One region of the Salinibacillus aidingensis genome, then DNA from elsewhere that is predicted to be linked to it. Evidence: riboswitches for the same ligand, from Rfam matches in the RefSeq annotation. Region 1 holds a riboswitch; each other region holds the start of a gene.
What was found. Region 1 has a riboswitch for S-adenosylmethionine ahead of ACZ5OK_RS03360 (hypothetical protein). Riboswitches for the same ligand answer to the same signal wherever they lie in the genome.
Positions count from the first base shown of each region.

Region 2: another riboswitch for S-adenosylmethionine. It lies ahead of ACZ5OK_RS07185 (O-acetylhomoserine aminocarboxypropyltransferase/cysteine synthase family protein); the one in region 1 lies ahead of ACZ5OK_RS03360 (hypothetical protein).
Region 3: another riboswitch for S-adenosylmethionine. It lies ahead of ACZ5OK_RS14845 (MetQ/NlpA family ABC transporter substrate-binding protein); the one in region 1 lies ahead of ACZ5OK_RS03360 (hypothetical protein).
Region 4: another riboswitch for S-adenosylmethionine. It lies ahead of ACZ5OK_RS13385 (methionine ABC transporter ATP-binding protein); the one in region 1 lies ahead of ACZ5OK_RS03360 (hypothetical protein).

Region 1 covers NZ_AP043759.1:602,056-606,626, forward strand. Annotated here, with positions in the region: gene ACZ5OK_RS03350 (MurR/RpiR family transcriptional regulator) at 1-406, opposite strand, end outside; gene ACZ5OK_RS03355 (FAD-binding oxidoreductase) at 649-2,010, shown strand; SAM riboswitch class I at 2,086-2,188, shown strand; gene ACZ5OK_RS03360 (hypothetical protein) at 2,361-2,678, shown strand; gene ACZ5OK_RS03365 (hypothetical protein) at 2,778-3,578, shown strand; gene ACZ5OK_RS03370 (serine hydrolase) at 3,592-3,978, opposite strand; gene ACZ5OK_RS03375 (serine hydrolase) at 3,912-4,256, opposite strand.
Region 2 covers NZ_AP043759.1:1,314,328-1,318,898, reverse strand. Annotated here, with positions in the region: gene ACZ5OK_RS07190 (M23 family metallopeptidase) at 1-54, opposite strand, end outside; gene ACZ5OK_RS07185 (O-acetylhomoserine aminocarboxypropyltransferase/cysteine synthase family protein) at 837-2,129, opposite strand; SAM riboswitch class I at 2,288-2,401, opposite strand; gene ACZ5OK_RS07180 (yteA family sporulation protein) at 2,652-3,437, shown strand; gene ACZ5OK_RS07175 (M20/M25/M40 family metallo-hydrolase) at 3,476-4,465, opposite strand.
Region 3 covers NZ_AP043759.1:2,830,909-2,835,479, forward strand. Annotated here, with positions in the region: gene ACZ5OK_RS14835 (methionine ABC transporter permease) at 1-72, opposite strand, end outside; gene ACZ5OK_RS14840 (methionine ABC transporter ATP-binding protein) at 47-1,084, opposite strand; gene ACZ5OK_RS14845 (MetQ/NlpA family ABC transporter substrate-binding protein) at 1,357-2,169, opposite strand; SAM riboswitch class I at 2,267-2,379, opposite strand; gene ACZ5OK_RS14850 (long-chain-fatty-acid--CoA ligase) at 2,703-4,295, opposite strand; gene ACZ5OK_RS14855 (TAXI family TRAP transporter solute-binding subunit) at 4,340-4,571, opposite strand, start outside.
Region 4 covers NZ_AP043759.1:2,507,974-2,512,544, forward strand. Annotated here, with positions in the region: gene ACZ5OK_RS13375 (MetQ/NlpA family ABC transporter substrate-binding protein) at 1-865, opposite strand, end outside; gene ACZ5OK_RS13380 (methionine ABC transporter permease) at 881-1,546, opposite strand; gene ACZ5OK_RS13385 (methionine ABC transporter ATP-binding protein) at 1,539-2,567, opposite strand; SAM riboswitch class I at 2,866-2,982, opposite strand; SAM riboswitch class I at 3,054-3,179, opposite strand; gene ACZ5OK_RS13390 (thioredoxin family protein) at 3,304-3,624, opposite strand; gene ACZ5OK_RS13395 (toprim domain-containing protein) at 3,611-3,985, opposite strand; gene gcvH (glycine cleavage system protein GcvH) at 4,175-4,561, opposite strand.

The sequences.
Region 1 (4,571 bases):
AAACGAGCCTGTTCGCGTGTTGGATAGTATCAACGGCATTCTCAAACTCCCTGCGATCCAAAGACGTAGAAATGGCCTCAATGGCAGATGTATTAACGTGGGTTACTTTTTGAAAAATGTCATAGGGCTCACTTTTATCCTGCAAAAAATTAAAGTCTGTCAGATTATCCTCACTCATGGCTAATTCTTTGACTAACTCCAGTTTAAACGTTTTGAAGCTGCCAATCCCAATAGATTTGCAGAAACGGACTACACTTGATTCACTCGTTCCTGACTTCTGGGCAAGCTCCTTTGTTGTCATATTTGGAACAAGGTCCGGATTTTCCAATACATATAATCCCATCTTTTTTTCTGCTTCAGAAAGGGAGGGGAGGTTTCCTTTAATTCTGTTCAGTAATGTGCCCATATACAATGTTCCTCTCTTTATATAATAATCAATATTATACAGAATATTTAGCCGAGTTGTACAATCCGTTTAAATTGATTGCTGCAAAGGATGAGCTTTAAAGGCAGAGCGCAGACGAACTTTTCTGTTACTCTTTGAAAAAACTTGAAAAATTATCTACTTGAAAAATAAATTGCAAACGCTTACGATAAAATCGTGAGACAGCTTAGAATTTTTCGAATCTATCAAAAGGAGATTTTTACATGAAATTGCAGACGATTATTCCTGATCATGAACGTCTTTTTCTGGATAAGGATGTTCCCGAAGCCTATAAAACCGATCATTCCTGGAAAGATGTTGCTGCTGTAAAAGCTGTAGCATTACCGGAATTGGAACAGGAAATTATAGATTTAGTCACCTATGCCAACCAGGAGGACCTTACGATTATTGCACGGGGAGCTGGAACAGGTGTAGCCGGATCTCAGGTGCCAACTAAGGGTGGAGAAGTAATCATTGATGTTCACCGGATGAACCGGATTCTTGATCTGGATGAAGAGACGATGACGTTAACGGTAGAACCAGGTGTAAAACTACAGGAAATTCAGGAATTTGTGGAAAGGAAAGGCTATTTTTACCCACCTGACCCTGGCTCAAAAAATTCAACCATAGGCGGTAATATAGCTACAAATGCAGGTGGTATGCGTGCGGTGAAATACGGCACCACGAGGGATTATGTACGTGAGCTTGATGTTGTATTGCCGGATGGTCAAAAAGCCACATTAGGAAGCCTGAATATCAAGGACAGTTCCGGCTATGACTTAAAGGATCTCTTTATCGGCTCAGAAGGAACCCTGGGAATTACAACCAGGATAAAGCTGAAAGTACTTCCGATGCCAAAATATAAGCAGTCTGTGATACTGGCTTTTGATTCGTTAAAAGCGGCTACTAATGGTGTATTATCGATTTTAAAAAATGGGGTGGAACCTGCAGCTTTAGAACTATTTGAACGGGGAACCATTGAATATAGTGAGAAATTTACGGAAAAGAAGCTGCCAAGTCAAAAGGGAGACGCCTACATCTTAATGACGTTGGATAGTAATGAGCAGGAGGACCTTTCACGCAGGGTCAGTTTTACAGAAAATCTATTAAAAGGACAGGCGGCGGAAATCCTTCCGTTATCCACGCCGGAAGAGGAGGAAAAAGCCTGGTTCCTGCGTGATCATATTTTAGTAGCCTTAATGCAATTTACAGAGTTCGAAATGCTGGATGAAGTCGTACCAATTAATCGATTTGCTGAGATGATCAGTTATACGAAGGAATTGCAGGAAAAGCATGGGATAAACGTGATAAACTTCGGCCATGCCGGAGATGGAAATATTCATACGGTCCTAATGAAAGAAGGAATGGATGAAGCTGCCTGGCAGACAAAACGAAAAGCCTATCTGGATGATCTCTACAGCAAAGTTCATGAATTAGGCGGTCTCCCTTCTGCTGAGCATGGCATTGGTGTCATTAAAAAGGGATATTTGGAGAAAATGAGTCAGCCAGTGGAAATCCAATTAATGCGTAAAGTAAAAAGAGCTATTGATCCGGACAATCGCTTGAATCCAGGGAAGGTTTTCTAATGTTTTGATCGTAGTGGTCAACCGTAAAACTCTGTTCAACGGACTAAAAATATGATAGGATTAAAATAATTGAATAGGATATCCAGAGTGACTGAGAGATCTGGCTCGTTGACGTCACAGCAACCTGCTTTACGCAAGGTGCTCCTACCAGCAAAGCCTGTGCTTTGAATGATAGATACGGAGGAGAAGCTTCTTTATGCATTCAGGGCATAAAGAAGCTTTTTTTATACCTGTAAAGGAGTGAGTCAAATGGACGTTTTTATTAAAATGGAAAAGTTATTGAATTATCCGAGGAAGAAGCAAAAGAAATCAGGAAGCAGGGAAAACCGGTTACCGAGATCACAAAGAATATGACACAGGAAGAATTGGAAGCTTTTAAAAAAGAGAGGTATCAGAAGTTTATCAAGCCAGTGATGGAGTACAATCAGGAAAAACTACTAGCCAAGAAAAATACAGAGAGAAAGAAGGATGAAAAGGAAATGGAAAGTAAAAAGACATTAAGCTTTGAATATGGCATACAGAAAACTGGTGATGGATATAAGGTTGTCAAAACTCTCGGAAACTTTAAAAGTCATGAAGAGGCGCAGCAGGTAATGATCGATTTGGTGACAGGAAAAAGAACGGATATGGAAGTTATAAATCAAAACAGTGGAGGCGATGGACGATAAAAAACATTTTTGCGAATTGAAAAAGTACAGCACCTGCCGAGCTTTCGTCTTCAGTTATTCACTATTAATTTGTATAATTAGTTTGACAAAGTGGTGAGAATGGTCAAAGTGAACGGCCGTCTTACGATTGCAGCAGGGGAGCAAACAGGAATGATTATAGGATGCTTTGGTTTTTTTGCATTAATCGGATTAATCATCTGGGCATTTATTATTCATCCCTTGATGGGAGCTGTGGCGCTTTTGGCAGGGGCTGGACTTGTGATATGGAACTGGTCCACTTTAAATGTCATCGGGGGATTGTTCCTCATGGCAGCTACGATTTGGGGATTTCAAGTTCACTGGATCCTTGGGGTCATATTTCTTATCGGCAGTTTCTTTATCCTTGGTGTTGATCAAACAGCGAAAGAGGAAGAAGAGGATAAAGAGCAAGCGATTAAAAATCTGCAGGAACAGAAAAACTTTGAGATATCTCACCAATTTGACGGTGAGAAAAAGCAGGTACTCGCTATTGATGAGGATGCAGAAAAAATCGCATATTTAAATGGCACAGACCACCGCCGTATATATCCAATCAGGGAGATTCTTGATGTACAAATGACTAAAGATGATAAGCAGGTTATTAAATCTTCAACAGGTATCAGTACATCGGGTGCAATTCTTGGTGGAGCAATTGGCGGCGGTGTTGGAGCAGTCATTGGCGGTCGCCGTAAGAAACATCGTGTTGAAGATCGGGTAGAACGTATTTCCTTACACATTGTCGTCAATGACACAAACGAACCGACGATCATTTTTGATTTATATAAGGGTTCATTGAGCCGAAACGACAGCAGCGTAAAGGGAGCCTATCAAAAGGCGGAGCAGCTGTATGATTTGCTGCTGGTTTTGAGAAGACAGAGTTAATGTGAGAAAACATCTAGAGTTCATTCGAGCAAAGCTTTTCTAATATGTTAAACCCAATGTGGTCAAGGGAGTCCTTTTTAGAAAAACTTGGTGCATAATTTGAAAGAATGACAACACCTGACTGTTTTTCTTTGTTAAAGCCTATGAAGCTGGAATATCCACCTGTTCCTCCATTGTGCCAAATGACACCTTTTTCTTTATCAATAATCCAATTCATACCTAGGCATATACCCGTCTTATCTTCAAATTGAACGGAGTGTGTCTGTGCCAAAATATCATGGAATTTATCCCCGGATGTTCCTAGATGACTGGCAAGAAACGATAACTGATCTTTTATGGTAGATCGTAGGGCTCCGGCTCCCGCAAGTGTTTCTTTAAAGACTCGTAGTCTGCCAATGATGGAAGATGTTGATCAATAGGATGATTAGGGTCGAGCTTATTCTCAGCAATTGCCTTCGTTAATAATGAAGCAGTAAATACTTTAGTGATAGATCCTATCTCGTAAATCAAGCTTTCGGGAGCATTGCCCTCAAATCCATTTCGATTTCCTTCACTAAAAATTTCCCTTTCTTCTTCCTTAATGACACCAATATTCAGAACGAGATTGGGCCTTTTCTCCTTGTAGGGTAAACAAATCCTATCAATTTCCTGTTTATATTGATTCCTGTCTATCGTCATTAGTCCACTCTCCAGGTTTTAGAAATTTATAAGGTTTTCCAGAAAATTTCTACATCTTCACTATATCTTAATCTACAAATTGACTCAAAAAATATCCTGTAATTATTCATGAAATATGATTTTTCTATGACGTTTACGATCATTTTTTCATTTTGTGCTAAACACAACAGCTAAAACTCATTTATTTTCAAAAAATAGATTCAAAAATGTAATTATTCCTTTAAATCCCTTTGTTGACGGATTTATGGAAATCATATATCTTATTTGTAACAGAGACAGGTAGTCAAGAACCCATCACCTCCCCAAACCTCCCAT
Region 2 (4,571 bases), 710 kb from region 1:
CCTTGCCTTCTGTTTATTCTTTATGGATGTTTGGCGCTTATTTTGTTCAAGCACTTCTCGTTCCTCCCAATCCGTTCTCTCTATTTATATTAATGTTGTCCATTTCCAGTGACACGGAAGCATCACTGAAAAGGGTTCGTTATATCGTTAATTTTTTTCACTCTACTACTCTACCAAAAACATTAACATAAATAAATAGAAATAGGCAGAATGTAACATACTTGTATAATACCTGTCATAATTTAGAAAAATAATGTTGAAAACTGTTCTACCCATGACAAAGGCGGAAGCGCCCGTTTGTCCAGCTACGGCTCCCAGGCCCAAGCGGTCATAAGCAGAATCTCCTCCATGGCCAAAATACGGCCATTCCGAATATTCTGCTTATGCCGTCGGGCCTAAACGGTCGCCTCCGCTTTTCTATTAGCGACGTACGGACTGGACTGAGCCGTAGGAGATAAAGTGAAACTCTAATCAGTGGGGTTCATCCCCACTGATTGTTAGTTGAACAAATCGGGTGTTTACTGGCTGTTGACCCCCCCTTTATTTCTACAGGGGGACTTACAGCCAGTTAACACGCGGAAAAGGAAACACGACGAACAGCGTGAGTCGATGTTGACTTATCGGACGGAGGTGAAGGAAGTCACGCTAGTCGCTGGGCGCTGGAGCCGGACGTGGCCTCACATGACTTATGATCTAAAAGTCGGATATTTTATATTTTCCAACAGCATGACAAAAAACCTGAATTTTTATTTGTTTGCATAAAAAATGGGTGACTCCTGATTCCGGAGTCACCCTACTTACGTTTGACTGATAAATGTCATTTTTTCTTTGATAAATTATACTGGCTCTTTGACGGCTGCTTTGATGGCCTGATCTAAATCATGAATGAGGTCTTTTGTTGACTCTAAGCCGACGGAAAGACGGATAAATTCCTCTGTCACGCCTGCCTGCTTTAACTCTTCTTCATTTAGCTGCTGATGTGTCGTTGAGGCTGGATGAATGATTAAGGATTTTGCATCGCCCACATTTGCCAGGTGTGAAAATAGCTGGACATTGTCAACAACTTTACGTCCATCCTCACGGTCCCCTTTAATTCCAAAGACGACAATCGATCCTGCTCCCTGATCAAAATATTTTTCTGCCAGTGCATGGGAAGGATGACTGCTCAGCCCCGGGTGAGCCACCCACTCTATGTTCTCATGGTTTTCCAGGAATTTCGCGATTTCCAGAGCATTTTCATTATGTTTAGGAACACGGAGATGCAGGGTTTCCAAACCTTGCAGCAATTGGAATGCACTTTGCGGACTTAAGCATGGTCCAAAGTCACGAAGAAGCTGTACACGAAGCTTCGTACCAAAGGCTGCTTCCCCGAGCTCTGAAAATACGAGATTATGATAGCTTGGATCAGGCTCTGTAAAATCAGGGAATTTGTCATTGTTCCAGTCAAAGCTTCCGCCATCTACAACAACTCCGGCAATGACCGTTCCGTGGCCCCCAATCCATTTTGTAGCGGAATGAATAACGACATCTGCTCCGTATTCAATAGGCCGGCAGGAATAAGGAGTGGCAAATGTGTTATCAATAAGTAATGGAATTCCGTTTTCATGAGCAATAGCGGCTACTGCTTCAATGTCTAAAATATGAAGACTTGGATTTCCGATTGTCTCAGCAAATACGGCTTTGGTTTTGTCTGTAATGGCCTCTCTGAAGTTTTCCGGATCTTTAGGGTCCACAAATTTTACATTGATTCCGTATTTCGGCAAGGTATGGTTAAACAGGTTATAGGTTCCCCCATATAGGTCCGTGGCAGCAACAATTTCATCTCCAGCTCTGGCAAGATTAAAAATGGATAAGGAAATAGCTGCCATCCCTGATGATAATCCAACCGCATTGGTTCCACCCTCTAAAAGCGCGATTCGTTTTTCAAAAACATCAACGGTTGGGTTCATAATTCGGGAATAAATATTTCCTTCTTCTTTAAGACCAAATAAGTTCTGGGCATGTTCTGTATCACGAAATGCGTATGAGGTCGTTTGATAAATCGGAACTGCGCGGGAACCTGTTGTTGGATCCGGCTCCTGACCTCCATGTAAATGTAATGTTTCCAATCCAAATTTTTCCTGACTCATTTTACCACTCCTTTAATAGTTTTTGTAAAAAATCTCTTCCTTACTCCGTTTTAACGCATGATTTGAATGTCCAGAGCGTTAAAGTGCTCAAATAAGGGATAAGAGGGAAAATGAAAAACCCTCTTCAATAAGAAGAGGGTTGTAAGTTCCAATTCCTCCTCTTATCTTTCAGATCCGTTTGTCAGATCTGCAGGACTTAGCACCTTTTCAAGTCGTCACTTGAAGGTTGCCGGGCTTCACAGGGCCTTTCCCTCCGCCACTCTGGATAAGAGATCTTTTATTGTTCTTCCGGCGAAACGCTTGATGATTCGTCTCACTTTTTTAATTTCCTTCGCCTGTGCGAAATGAAATGTTAATAAAGAGTATAGAGAAGAATAAATCTTCTGTCAATTGTTTTTCTGAATTTTTTATAAAAATTTTTCATTCCATCATTTAGTAGTTCCTCTTAGATTTACCTTTATTTTTTCCTTAAATTCAACAGACAATAGTCATATAAGATTGTTTCAGGAAGGAGTTATGATCATGCTGACAAATGAGCAAATGTCCACCTTCCGTTCACAGCTGCAGAAGGCCAAAGAGGATATTGAAAAGCGGTTAAAAGAAAATGATCATTTTGATATAGAAAATGGCCATTATCATCAATCCATGGGAGAATTGTCCAGCTATGACAATCATCCTGCTGATGAAGGGTCGGCATTATATGAACGTGAAAAAGATATTGCCCTGAATGACCATGCTGAGGATGAATTAAAAAATATTGAACATGCGTTAAAGGCTATCGATGAAGGCACATATGGAACCTGCCAGGTATGTGGAAAGGAAATCCCGCTGGAGCGCCTGGAAGCCCTCCCGACCACCACCTATTGTGTGGAACACTCCCCTGATCAGGTTTCTTCCACACAGCGTCCTGTGGAGGAAGGCGTGCTTCTGCCCCCATTTGGGAAGTTTGAATATGATGATACAGACACCGAGGCGTTTGATGCAGAAGACTCCTGGCAGGAGGTTGCACAGTGGGGAACCTCCAATTCTCCTTCAGATTTTGCCGTATCTCCCGACCATTATAATGAAACCTACATTGAATCCGATGATCGTGTCGGTTATGTAGAGGATTATGAAAACTTCGCCGGAAATGATATCGAAGGCCGAAACGTCACTGTCTATCCCAGCCCAAGGCATGAAGAATATGAGGAAAACCTGGATGAAGAAGATACCATGAGTGTATTCGGGGATTTAAAGCCTTATGAAATCGATCCTTATACGGAGGAAGTGGCCAAAGAAGAAAAGAGAAATCATTCAGATGATAAATGACAAAACAGCACCGCAGAGGCTGCGGTGCTGTTCTCTGTTTACAACTGCGGCGGTTCATAATCATACTCAACAGGCTCAGGTGCAACATTGGCCCGTTCAAGTGCCGGTGTATCCTTCCGTGCAATTTGATAAACCGCTGCGCCGACAATATTTCCTACATCCTTCAATTTTTCCTTACTGATGTACTGAATAAGATCTTCGTCCGTATGGTACCACGGCTCAAGCGGTGTGTGGATGAATAATGCAGCCGGAATTCCTGCCTCATGGAAGGCGACATGATCACTGCGCCCTAATTCACTATACGGTACGGTTTCACTGACTCTGGATCCGGCAGCGGCACCTAAATCGGTAACGACGTTCTGTTCACCATCAGCCGTAAACATCACAAGATCCCCGGCGTCTGCACTGCCTACCATATCCAGCTGGAACATCGCAACTGTATTGGAAATCTCCTCTTCAGACATGGCTTCTACATACTCCTGCGAGCCGAGCAGCCCATTTTCCTCTGCTCCAAATGCGACAAATTTGATTGTTGTATCGGTTGGAGTATTGGCAAAAACTCTGGCTAACTCAAGCAATGCCCCTGTACCTGAAGCATCATCATTGGCTCCCGGGCCATTAGGAACAGAATCATGGTGGGCACCGATCACAATTTGCTGACCCATATAGTGATTTTTCTTCGGCTCCTTAACAGCTTCCACATTGTATGAGGTAATGTCCTCCCCATACCAGGTTGTAGCGGTAAACTCCTCTACCTTAACACCCTCATATCCATAGCTTTTCAATTGATCCACAAGGTAGTCAACCGTTTGCTGTTCTCCTTCTGATCCAGCAGGTCGTGAGCCAATTTCTTCGGACAGATAGGAAATATGCTCATAGATGTTATCGACTTTTATCCGTTTAACAATTTTGTTATCGAAGGCCTGATCCGATTTTCCATTTGATTGAGCCTCCGCTGAGACGAACACAGGTGTCGCCACCAGCATCATCATCATCATCCAAAGGGCTGATAACTTCATCCTTTTCATTCATACACTCCCTTTCCCCTTTTGTATTTTCATGATTTAACTTCTGCAAATCAGGCATCTGTTCCTTTAAATTTGAAAAAATTGGGAGTATTGGCATAGCGCTGTT
Region 3 (4,571 bases), 1.3 Mb from region 1:
TTGAAAGGTTTCGATCAGGGCAACCCACAAATAGGAGCCCCATTCATCAAGAAATGCGTTTACTTTGCTCATAGGTGATCACCTCTTCTGTTTGAATACCTTTTTCCTGCAGGTAGGATATGGCTTGATGAATTTCAGAATCTTCTCCTTTAAAATGGACGAGTAAAGTGCCAAACGGATCATCCTTTAATTGCGTAATATTTCCGGATAAGATATTTGGAAATATATCAAAACGCTTTGTAACAATAGCCAGAGCTGGTTCCTCGCTTGAATCTCCCGTGAATTTTAACGAATAAATCTTACCTGTTTCTTTTAACGAATCAATCATGTCATTGGATAATGGATGGTTGAAAATACCATTCACAAATTTTTTCGTCGTTTCATGTTTTGGTGATGTAAAGACATCAAGGGTTTTCCCTTGTTCCACCACTTCTCCATTTTCCATGACAGCTACTCGATCACAAATCCGTTGAATCACATGCATCTCATGAGTAATCAGCAAAATTGTAATCCCTAACTCTTTGTTGATTCTTAACAGTAAATCAAGGATAGCATCGGTTGTGTCCGGATCCAGCGCACTCGTCCCTTCATCACTTAACAGCACTTCTGGTTCATGGGAAAGCGCTCGTGCAATCGCAACTCTCTGCTTTTGCCCTCCAGATAACTGTGCCGGATAGGTATCCGCCTTATCACTTAACCCGACAATATCTAAATAACGATTGACCCGCTCTTTAATATCCTTTTTCGGAACCCCGGTAAGCTTTAAGGGAATCGCAACATTGTCATAAACGGTTGCGGTTTTTAATAGATTAAAACCCTGAAAAATCATTCCAATTTTTCGTCTTGCTTTTAACAATTCATTAGGAGATAAAGAGGTTAAATCCGTCCCATCCATACTTACCGTACCTGATGTCGGTTTTTCCAGTAGATTCACATTCCGAACCAATGTACTTTTACCAGCACCACTATAACCAATCACCCCAAAAATCTCCCCTTTTTTCACCTCAAGAGAGACATCCTTCAAGGCCTCTATTGGCCCGTTTTCTGTTTGAAATGTTTTTGAAAGGTGGTCAATCTTAATCATGTAGAATCTCCTTCCTTCTGTTTAAAGAAAACTCGGCAAATTTTATATCTGAGATCTCAAAAGGATTTCATCATTCACCCAATGTTTATAAAGTGAAACTTCCATCAGTGGGGGACTTTCCATCCCCACTGATAGTTAGTTGAACTTATCAGGAATTTACTGGCCCCCACTTAGTCCTGTTGGGGTACCCTCAAGACTTGAAACGGGGTATTACGACCAGTTCATGCGTGATAAAAAGAAAGAGCCGCATTGTGCAGCTCATTTCCTTGTTGTTACCAGGATACGACCACGGAACCGGCAAACTCTTCTTCAACAAATTGCTTGACTTTATCTGAATGGTACGCATTAATGAATTTCTCAATAACCGGATCATCCTGGTTTTCACTGCGAACTGCGATAAGGTTTACCCATGGTGAATCTTTTGGTTCAATAACAATCGCATCCTCTGTTGGAACGTAGCCAGCTTCCATAGCGTAATTAGTATTAATCGCAGCAGCGGCCAGTTCACCAAGCTGACGCGGAATTTGTGCTGCTTCCAATTCAACAAATTCCAGTCCTCGTTTATTTTCCTTAATATCCTTCACAGAAGCGTTTGCCCCCACCTCTTCCGGCAGAGTAATTAATCCTGCCTGCTCGAACAGCATTAATGCACGTGCTCCATTTGTAGGGTCATTCGGTAAGCCAACTTTATCGCCTTCTTTTAACTCACTAATATCAGAAATCTTTTCGGAATAGATCCCCATTGGAAAGTTTACAGTTTTCGCAACCTCAACAAGGTCAAGATCACGATCCTCCACCATTTGATCCAGGAACGGCTTATGCTGATAGCTGTTAGCATCTAAATCCCCTTCTGCCAGCGCGGTATTGGGGGTAATATAATCGCTAATGACTTCAATTTGAATGTCTAAACCATCTTCTGCCGCAACTTCTTTCACAACTTCCATAATTTCCTCATGTGGACCGGCTGTGACTCCTACTTTCAAAGAATCCTCGCTCAATGTGGATGTCTCAGCATCACCAGCCCCACAGCCTGAAATCATAGCTGCAATAAAAATGACAGATAAAAGACCAAATACTTTTTTCATGTTTTTCTCTCCCTTTTGTTTTAAAAATTATGTAGTATAAAGAAAAGCCCCTCCATAAAAATGGAGAGGCTTATACACAAATAAATATAATCGACCTCTCTCATCTATCAAAACATCAACAGTTTTGCAGGAAGTAGCACCTTTTCTTACATTTGTAAGAACGGTTGCCGGGCGTCATCGGTCCTGTCCCTCAGCCACTCTTGATAAGAGATTTTCATATTATTCAATTATCGAACGTTTTATCGGCATCTTCCGAAAAAAGATTAATGTCATTGTATAGGAGGGAAAATCAGCTGTCAATGGAAAATTAGAAAAATTATGTTTTCTTTGCGTTGGTTTTATTTTATTCAAAGGCAAAAAATCCTCAATGTTTTCAGGATAGATGCGTTATCCATATCAAAACAGGCAGAGCTGATCTTCCATTCAGCTCTGCCTGTTCATAGCAGGGTTGTCCATAAGTGTACCTGGTACGTGTCTTCATTTGTGAAACATTTTGTGAAACAAGATTTTTCGGGGCGTGACAGGCACCAACTCTACTGCTTCTTCTTCTCCTGCTCTACTAATTTCCGTTTTAATAGTTTTCCGACTGTATTTCTTGGCAGTTCGGCACATATCTCATATTGTTTAGGGACTTTATAGTGGGTTAAATTGCGGTAACAATGGCCTTTTAATTCTTCAAGCTCTATGGTGTGACCGGCTTTTGGGACCACATAGGCTTTGACTACCTCGCCCTGGTCCGGGTCAGGGATACCGACGACAGCGGATTCCAGTATGTCGGGGTGGTCGTATAAAACACTTTCGATTTCCTGTGGATAGATATTAAACCCACCATTGATGATCATTTCTTTTTTTCTTCCTACAATGTAGAAGTAACCCTCTTCATCTGACATGGCTAAATCTCCTGTGTATAGCCATCCGTTTCGTAATGCTTGATTGGTTTCCTCTTCATTCTGAAAATACCCTTTCATGATTTGCGGTCCCTTAATGATTAACTCACCAACACTATGCTCCGGCAGTTCCTTATGATCTTCATCAACAACCTTACAGTCTGTCCCTGGGAGCGGGATGCCGATGCTTCCGACTTTTCGGACACCGCTCGCCGGGTTCCGGTGTGTGGAGGGTGAGGCTTCTGTCAGACCAAAGCCTTCACCGATGATCGCTCCTGTTAAGCCCTCGAACCTTCTTATAATTTCAATCGGCAGCGGGGCTGAGCCGCTGGAACAGATTTTCAAGCAATCCAAACCATAGGATTCGACATCCGGGTGATTGACAAACGCATTGTACATCCCGGGCACACCAGGAAAAAATGTGGGCTGATACTTCTTAATCTTCTCCAGCACATCGTCAACCTGGAATTTTTTGATTAATAGAATTGATGCCCCGACATAGACTCCGAGATTCATCGCACTTGTCATAGCATACACGTGATAGAGCGGGGTAGCGGTCAGAACCACCTCCTGACCAGCCTGCATCTTGTTCCCATACATCTCCTTACTTTGGAAAACATTGGCTACCAGGTTGAAGTGGGTTAACATCGCTCCCTTCATCTTCCCTGTTGTTCCGCCTGTGTATTGAATCACCGCAACATCATCCCTCGGTGAGATTGGAATCTCCCTGGTGATTGGCGTGGAATTCCTGATTAAAAAATCTAAGGACTGAGGGGGGTCATCCTTGGATCCTGATACAAAGACATGGCCGAACTTATACATCTCATTGACCTGATGGACGGTTTTCAGGTTATCCTGTTCAGCTATTAAATAGTTCATATTTGCATCACTTGCAATGTGTAATAGTTCTCTGGCGGTATAACGCGGGTTAATTTGAACGACAATCAACCCCAATCGCATGGCGGCATAATAAGCAATCATGTAGTCAGGGTGATTGGGCAGCATTAACCCTATTCTTTCCCCTTTACGTAATCCCATAGCATCCCATGCCGCCGCGAGCCGATCCACTTTATCCTTAAATTCCTCGTAGGAGAATGGTCTGTCTTCAGCAATAATGGCTGTGCGGCTTCCAAACTTTTCAACAGTTCTCTCCAGCAGAGAATAGAGCGGGACTTCCGGACATACAATATTTGGATTCACTTCCGGTGGATAGGCTTTATACCATCTGGGTTCCTGCACATGTTTCAATCCCTTCACCCCCTTTTAAACCTCGCAAAGCCAAATCACTCCAAGACCCCAACTTCCTGGTAATATTTTTTAGCTCCAGGGTGCAGGTTCTCAGGGTTAATTCCGTCAAGAGCTGTATCCTTGGTAAAATGTTTTGCTCTTTTAGGTATTTGATCTTCAAACTTCGGAATGTTGTCCCAGAATATCTTCGTCAGGTTGTAAGCATAGTCTTCCTCAATATCACTTCTGGCTGTCAGCATGGTAACCATTGTGTATGTCGGGATGGCT
Region 4 (4,571 bases), 1.6 Mb from region 1:
CCCCGTTATATTTTTCTTCCATGAAAGATTGAATCTCTTCTGATCGAAGAACTTCCACCAATGTTTGAAGAGCTTCACTGTCCTTATTTTCACTCTTCGTTACAACAAGGTTCGCATAAGGGGACTCAGAACCCTCCAGGATTAATGCATCCTTACTAGGCTGCAGCCCTGCTTCAATCGCATAGTTTGTATTAATGGCAACAAGTACATCCTCTTCACGTTCGTAATATTGCGGAAGAGTAGCTGCTTCGTATTTTGCATCAAATTTCAGGTCTTTTGGATTCTCAGTAATATCATCCAACGTAGCAGATTGTGGATCAACACCATCTTTAAAGGAAATAAGTCCTTCACGCTCAAAAAGGGCAAGGATTCGTCCATGATCAGCTACAGAGTTACTTAAAATAACAGTAGTACCATCAGGAATTTCCTCAACACTGTTAATATTCTTGGAATAAACACCCATTGGTTCGATATGAATGCCGCCAAGGCTGGCAAAGTCATAGTCAAATTCTTCCTTTTGCTGATTTAAAAATGGGGTGTGCTGATAATAGTTAGCATCAATACGTCCTTCAGACAAATCACGATTTGGAAGGATATATTCATCATAGGTTTCGATATTCAGGTTAATGCCTTTTTCTTCAAGTAATGGTTTCGCTTCTTCTAATACTTCCGAATGAGGAATGGCTGTAGCTCCTACCGTAATGGTTGTCGCTTCTTCTTCACTTTCTTCCGCCTGCTCAGTAGTATTCCCTTCCGTTTGGCTATCATCGCCATTTGTGTCTTCCTGTGTACTATCTTGGCCACCACATGCTGCTAAAACAAAAACAAACAAGGAAACAAATAATAATGTGAACAATTTTTTCATTTTTTTCTCTCTCCTTTATCGTTTATCAATTTTTTTAGATAAGAAATCCCCTGCAAATTGGAAAATAAACACAATAATTACAATAAGTACAGTACATGCAAACACAACATCAAAGTCCCAGGCCTGAAACCCTTTCCGATAAGCTAAGTCTCCTAAACCACCGGCACCGATTGCTCCTGCCATAGCTGTAAAGCTAATTAAATTAATGGCTGTTACCGTTAAGCCTGAAATTAAAGCGGGCATAGATTCTGGCAAAAGAACCTTAAATACGATGTGTCTCGTTTTTGCTCCCATTGCTCTGGCTGCTTCAATTACCCCCTTATCCACCTCCTTCAGTGCAATTTCCACAAGCCTTGCATAAAATGGTGCAGCCCCAATGATAAGAGCTGGTAAAGCTGCCTTTGGTCCTCTAATTGTTCCCATCAGCCAATCTGTAAAAGGGAATAAGAGGAGGATCAATATAATAAACGGTATCGCACGAAAGACATTCACAATAGTAGCTGTAATAAAATTCAAACTCCTGTTAAGTATGCCCTGGCGATCCGTCAAAAACAGTAATAATCCAAGTAAAATTCCGAGAATCAATGTTCCAAGGACTGATATCCCTGTCATATAAAGTGTTTGATTTGTCGCGACTTTCAAATCTTCCATAACAACGTTCGGAAACAATTCTCTAAGCATTCTCTTCTACCTCCAGTTCTACCGAGGTTTGCTGTATATATTTAATAGCTTCATTCACTACTTCTTCTGGACCATCCATATGGACATACAAAGTACCATAGGCTCCATCTTTAGTCTGCGTAATGTTCCCCTGTAAAATATTGATTTCAACATTAAACCTTTTTACAAGTTTACTGATTATAGCCTGATTTGCTGTTTCACCAACAAAGTGAAGCCGGAGAACCTTGCCAGATTCATAATTCTTCACGAAATAATGAATGGGGCTCTGCTCCACCTGTTCGCCCATCACCTGCTGTACAAAACGGCGAGTCGTTTTCTCTTTCGGATGCATAAAGACCTCCAGAACCTCACCCTGCTCGATGACTTTCCCATTATCCATAACGGCAACCTGCTGACAAATCTTTTTAATGACATGCATTTCGTGTGTGATGACAATAATGGTAAGCCCAAGCTTTTGATTAATGCTCACCAGCAGATCCAAAATATCATCGGTTGTTTGCGGATCCAGCGCAGAAGTTGCTTCGTCACACAAAAGAACTTTCGGATCATTGGCAAGGGCTCTTGCAATTCCCACTCTTTGCTTTTGCCCTCCACTTAACTGTGAAGGGTAGTAATCTTCTCTGCCTGCAAGACCAACAAGCTCAATCAGCTCCTGAACCTTGCTTTTCCGTTGTTCCTTTGGTATCCCGGCAATTTCAAGTGGAAAGGCGATATTGTCAAATACAGTTCTGGACCACAGGAGATTGAAATGCTGAAAAATCATTCCAATTTTTTGTCTTTCATTACGTAATTCTTTATTACTTAAATTCGTCATGTCCTTTTCATTCATGATGATTTTGCCGTCTGTCGGCTCTTCCAAACGGTTAAGCAGACGAATAAATGTACTTTTACCGGCACCACTATAGCCGATAACTCCAAAGATTTCTCCCTGATTTATCGAAAGGTCTATGTTATCAACGGCCGTTACATCATCCCGGTTTTTACTTTTATATATTTTTGAAAGGTTTTTAATGGAAATCACTTTTACTCACCCTCTTCATGATTGCGTTTTGATTAGAACAAAGGCGGAAGCGCCCGTTTAGCGACGTACGGACTGGACTGAGCCGTAGGAGATAAAGGAAACACGACGAACCTTGTAAGTCAATGTTGACTTATCGGACGGAGGTGAAGGAAGTCTCGCTAGTCGCTGGGCGCCGGAGCCGGACGTGGCCTCATTTGTTTTTCTTATCCACAATTTGCCTATTTTATAATTTCCTAAACAATTATTAAAAAGCTTTTCCGTTCACAAGAGAACAGAAAAGCCTGGATTATCTTCTGTTCTCTTATCTGTCAAAGCTATACGCTTTGCAGGAATTGGCACCTTCTCAAACAAAACATTTTTGTCTGATGGTTGCCGGGCTTCATCAGGCCAGTCCCTCCGCCACTCGTGATAAGAGATCTATTCACTTATTCAATTAAAAATCCCTCTTCCATAAGAAGAGGGATAAACACAAACCGATTATCTCTCTTCTTATCTATCAAAGCCAGCGCTCTAACTTTGAAGGATTTGGCACCGTTTCAAATCATAGACAAAGAATGATTTGAAGGTTGCCGGGCTTCACAGGGCCAGTCCCTCCACCTCTCTTGATAAGACGAGATTCATATTTTTATTGAATAATTGATATATTAGCATAGTCTGTTAGAACCAGTCAACAGTTTTCGCTGAATATCTTTTGTTTTTTCACGTATTTATTTCCCGGGAAATCTGACATATGCTGTCATTCTTTGTCAGCTGTATACTTAAGCAGTTTCTCATACATAAATGGGACAGAATGGAATGCATAGGTTTTATCTAAAATCTGTCCTTCCTGTATAATAGCCAGACATGGAACACTTTCAATTTGATAGTTCTGCATAAAACCAGGGAACAGCGAGGCATTCATCGTATGAAAGTCTGGGAGATTTTCTATATTCTCCAGCGTCTCCAGCATTTTCCCCGCCACTTTACACGTCCCGCAAAAAGGTGTGTATAGAAAAATAAATTGCTTATATTGACTTTCCAGAATAATGGGCAAGTCTTTTTCGTTAATTTCCTGCATGATAACCATACCCCTTTAGAAAATCCGTGTGTACTTTAAGATTTGCGGATGCTAAGACAGAGGCTAATTCATGATTCGGGGTTGTTTCTACTTCCCGAAAAGAACGATCTACATATAAATGAATAGCATGGGGGAGCTCTTGTCTAAGTTGATTTCTGAGCTTATGTCCAGGATCATCTGCATCCACTAAAATATAAACTTCCTTGTCATTCAGGAAGTGTTCGTCTACAAGAGCTTCCAACCGATCCATACTTATCGTACCATTTGTGTAAAGAATCTGCAGAGGCTCGTTGATTATTTCTTTCACTTTTTTATAATCGGAACGCCCTTCGACAATGATGACTTTCTCTACCTCGATCATAACAATCACCACAACATTATATGTAATTATTAATCTTATAGATAGGAAAATTATAAGGCATTTACTGGCCGCTTATCCCCCACTTTGTCTTGTTAGGTTACCCTTAAGATTTGAAGTACGGGATTACGGACGGTTAATGCGTAATAAAAAGGCAGCGTGTGCACACTGCCTGTCTCTTTAAGCCACATATTATTCTTCTTCGTTGACCATTTTTTCATACGCTTCTGCTGACATTAATTGGTCTAACTTTGGCTCTCCGTCCGGTTCAATAACGATCATCCATGCTTTTTCGTATGGAGATTCATTAACAAATTCCGGACTATCATCCAAATCCTCATTAATCTCAACCACTTTTCCTCCTACCGGGGCATACAGCTCGGAAACGGTCTTCACAGATTCAACACTTCCGAATGGTTCATCGGCCTCTACTTCATCCCCCACTTCCGGAAGTTCCACAAATACGACGTCTCCTAATTCAGATTGAGCAAATTCCGTGATTCCTATACGAAGTTTATTCCCTTCCACTTTTACCCATTCATGTTCTTCTGAATAGTATAGATCCTTTGGTAAACTCATTCTATTCCCT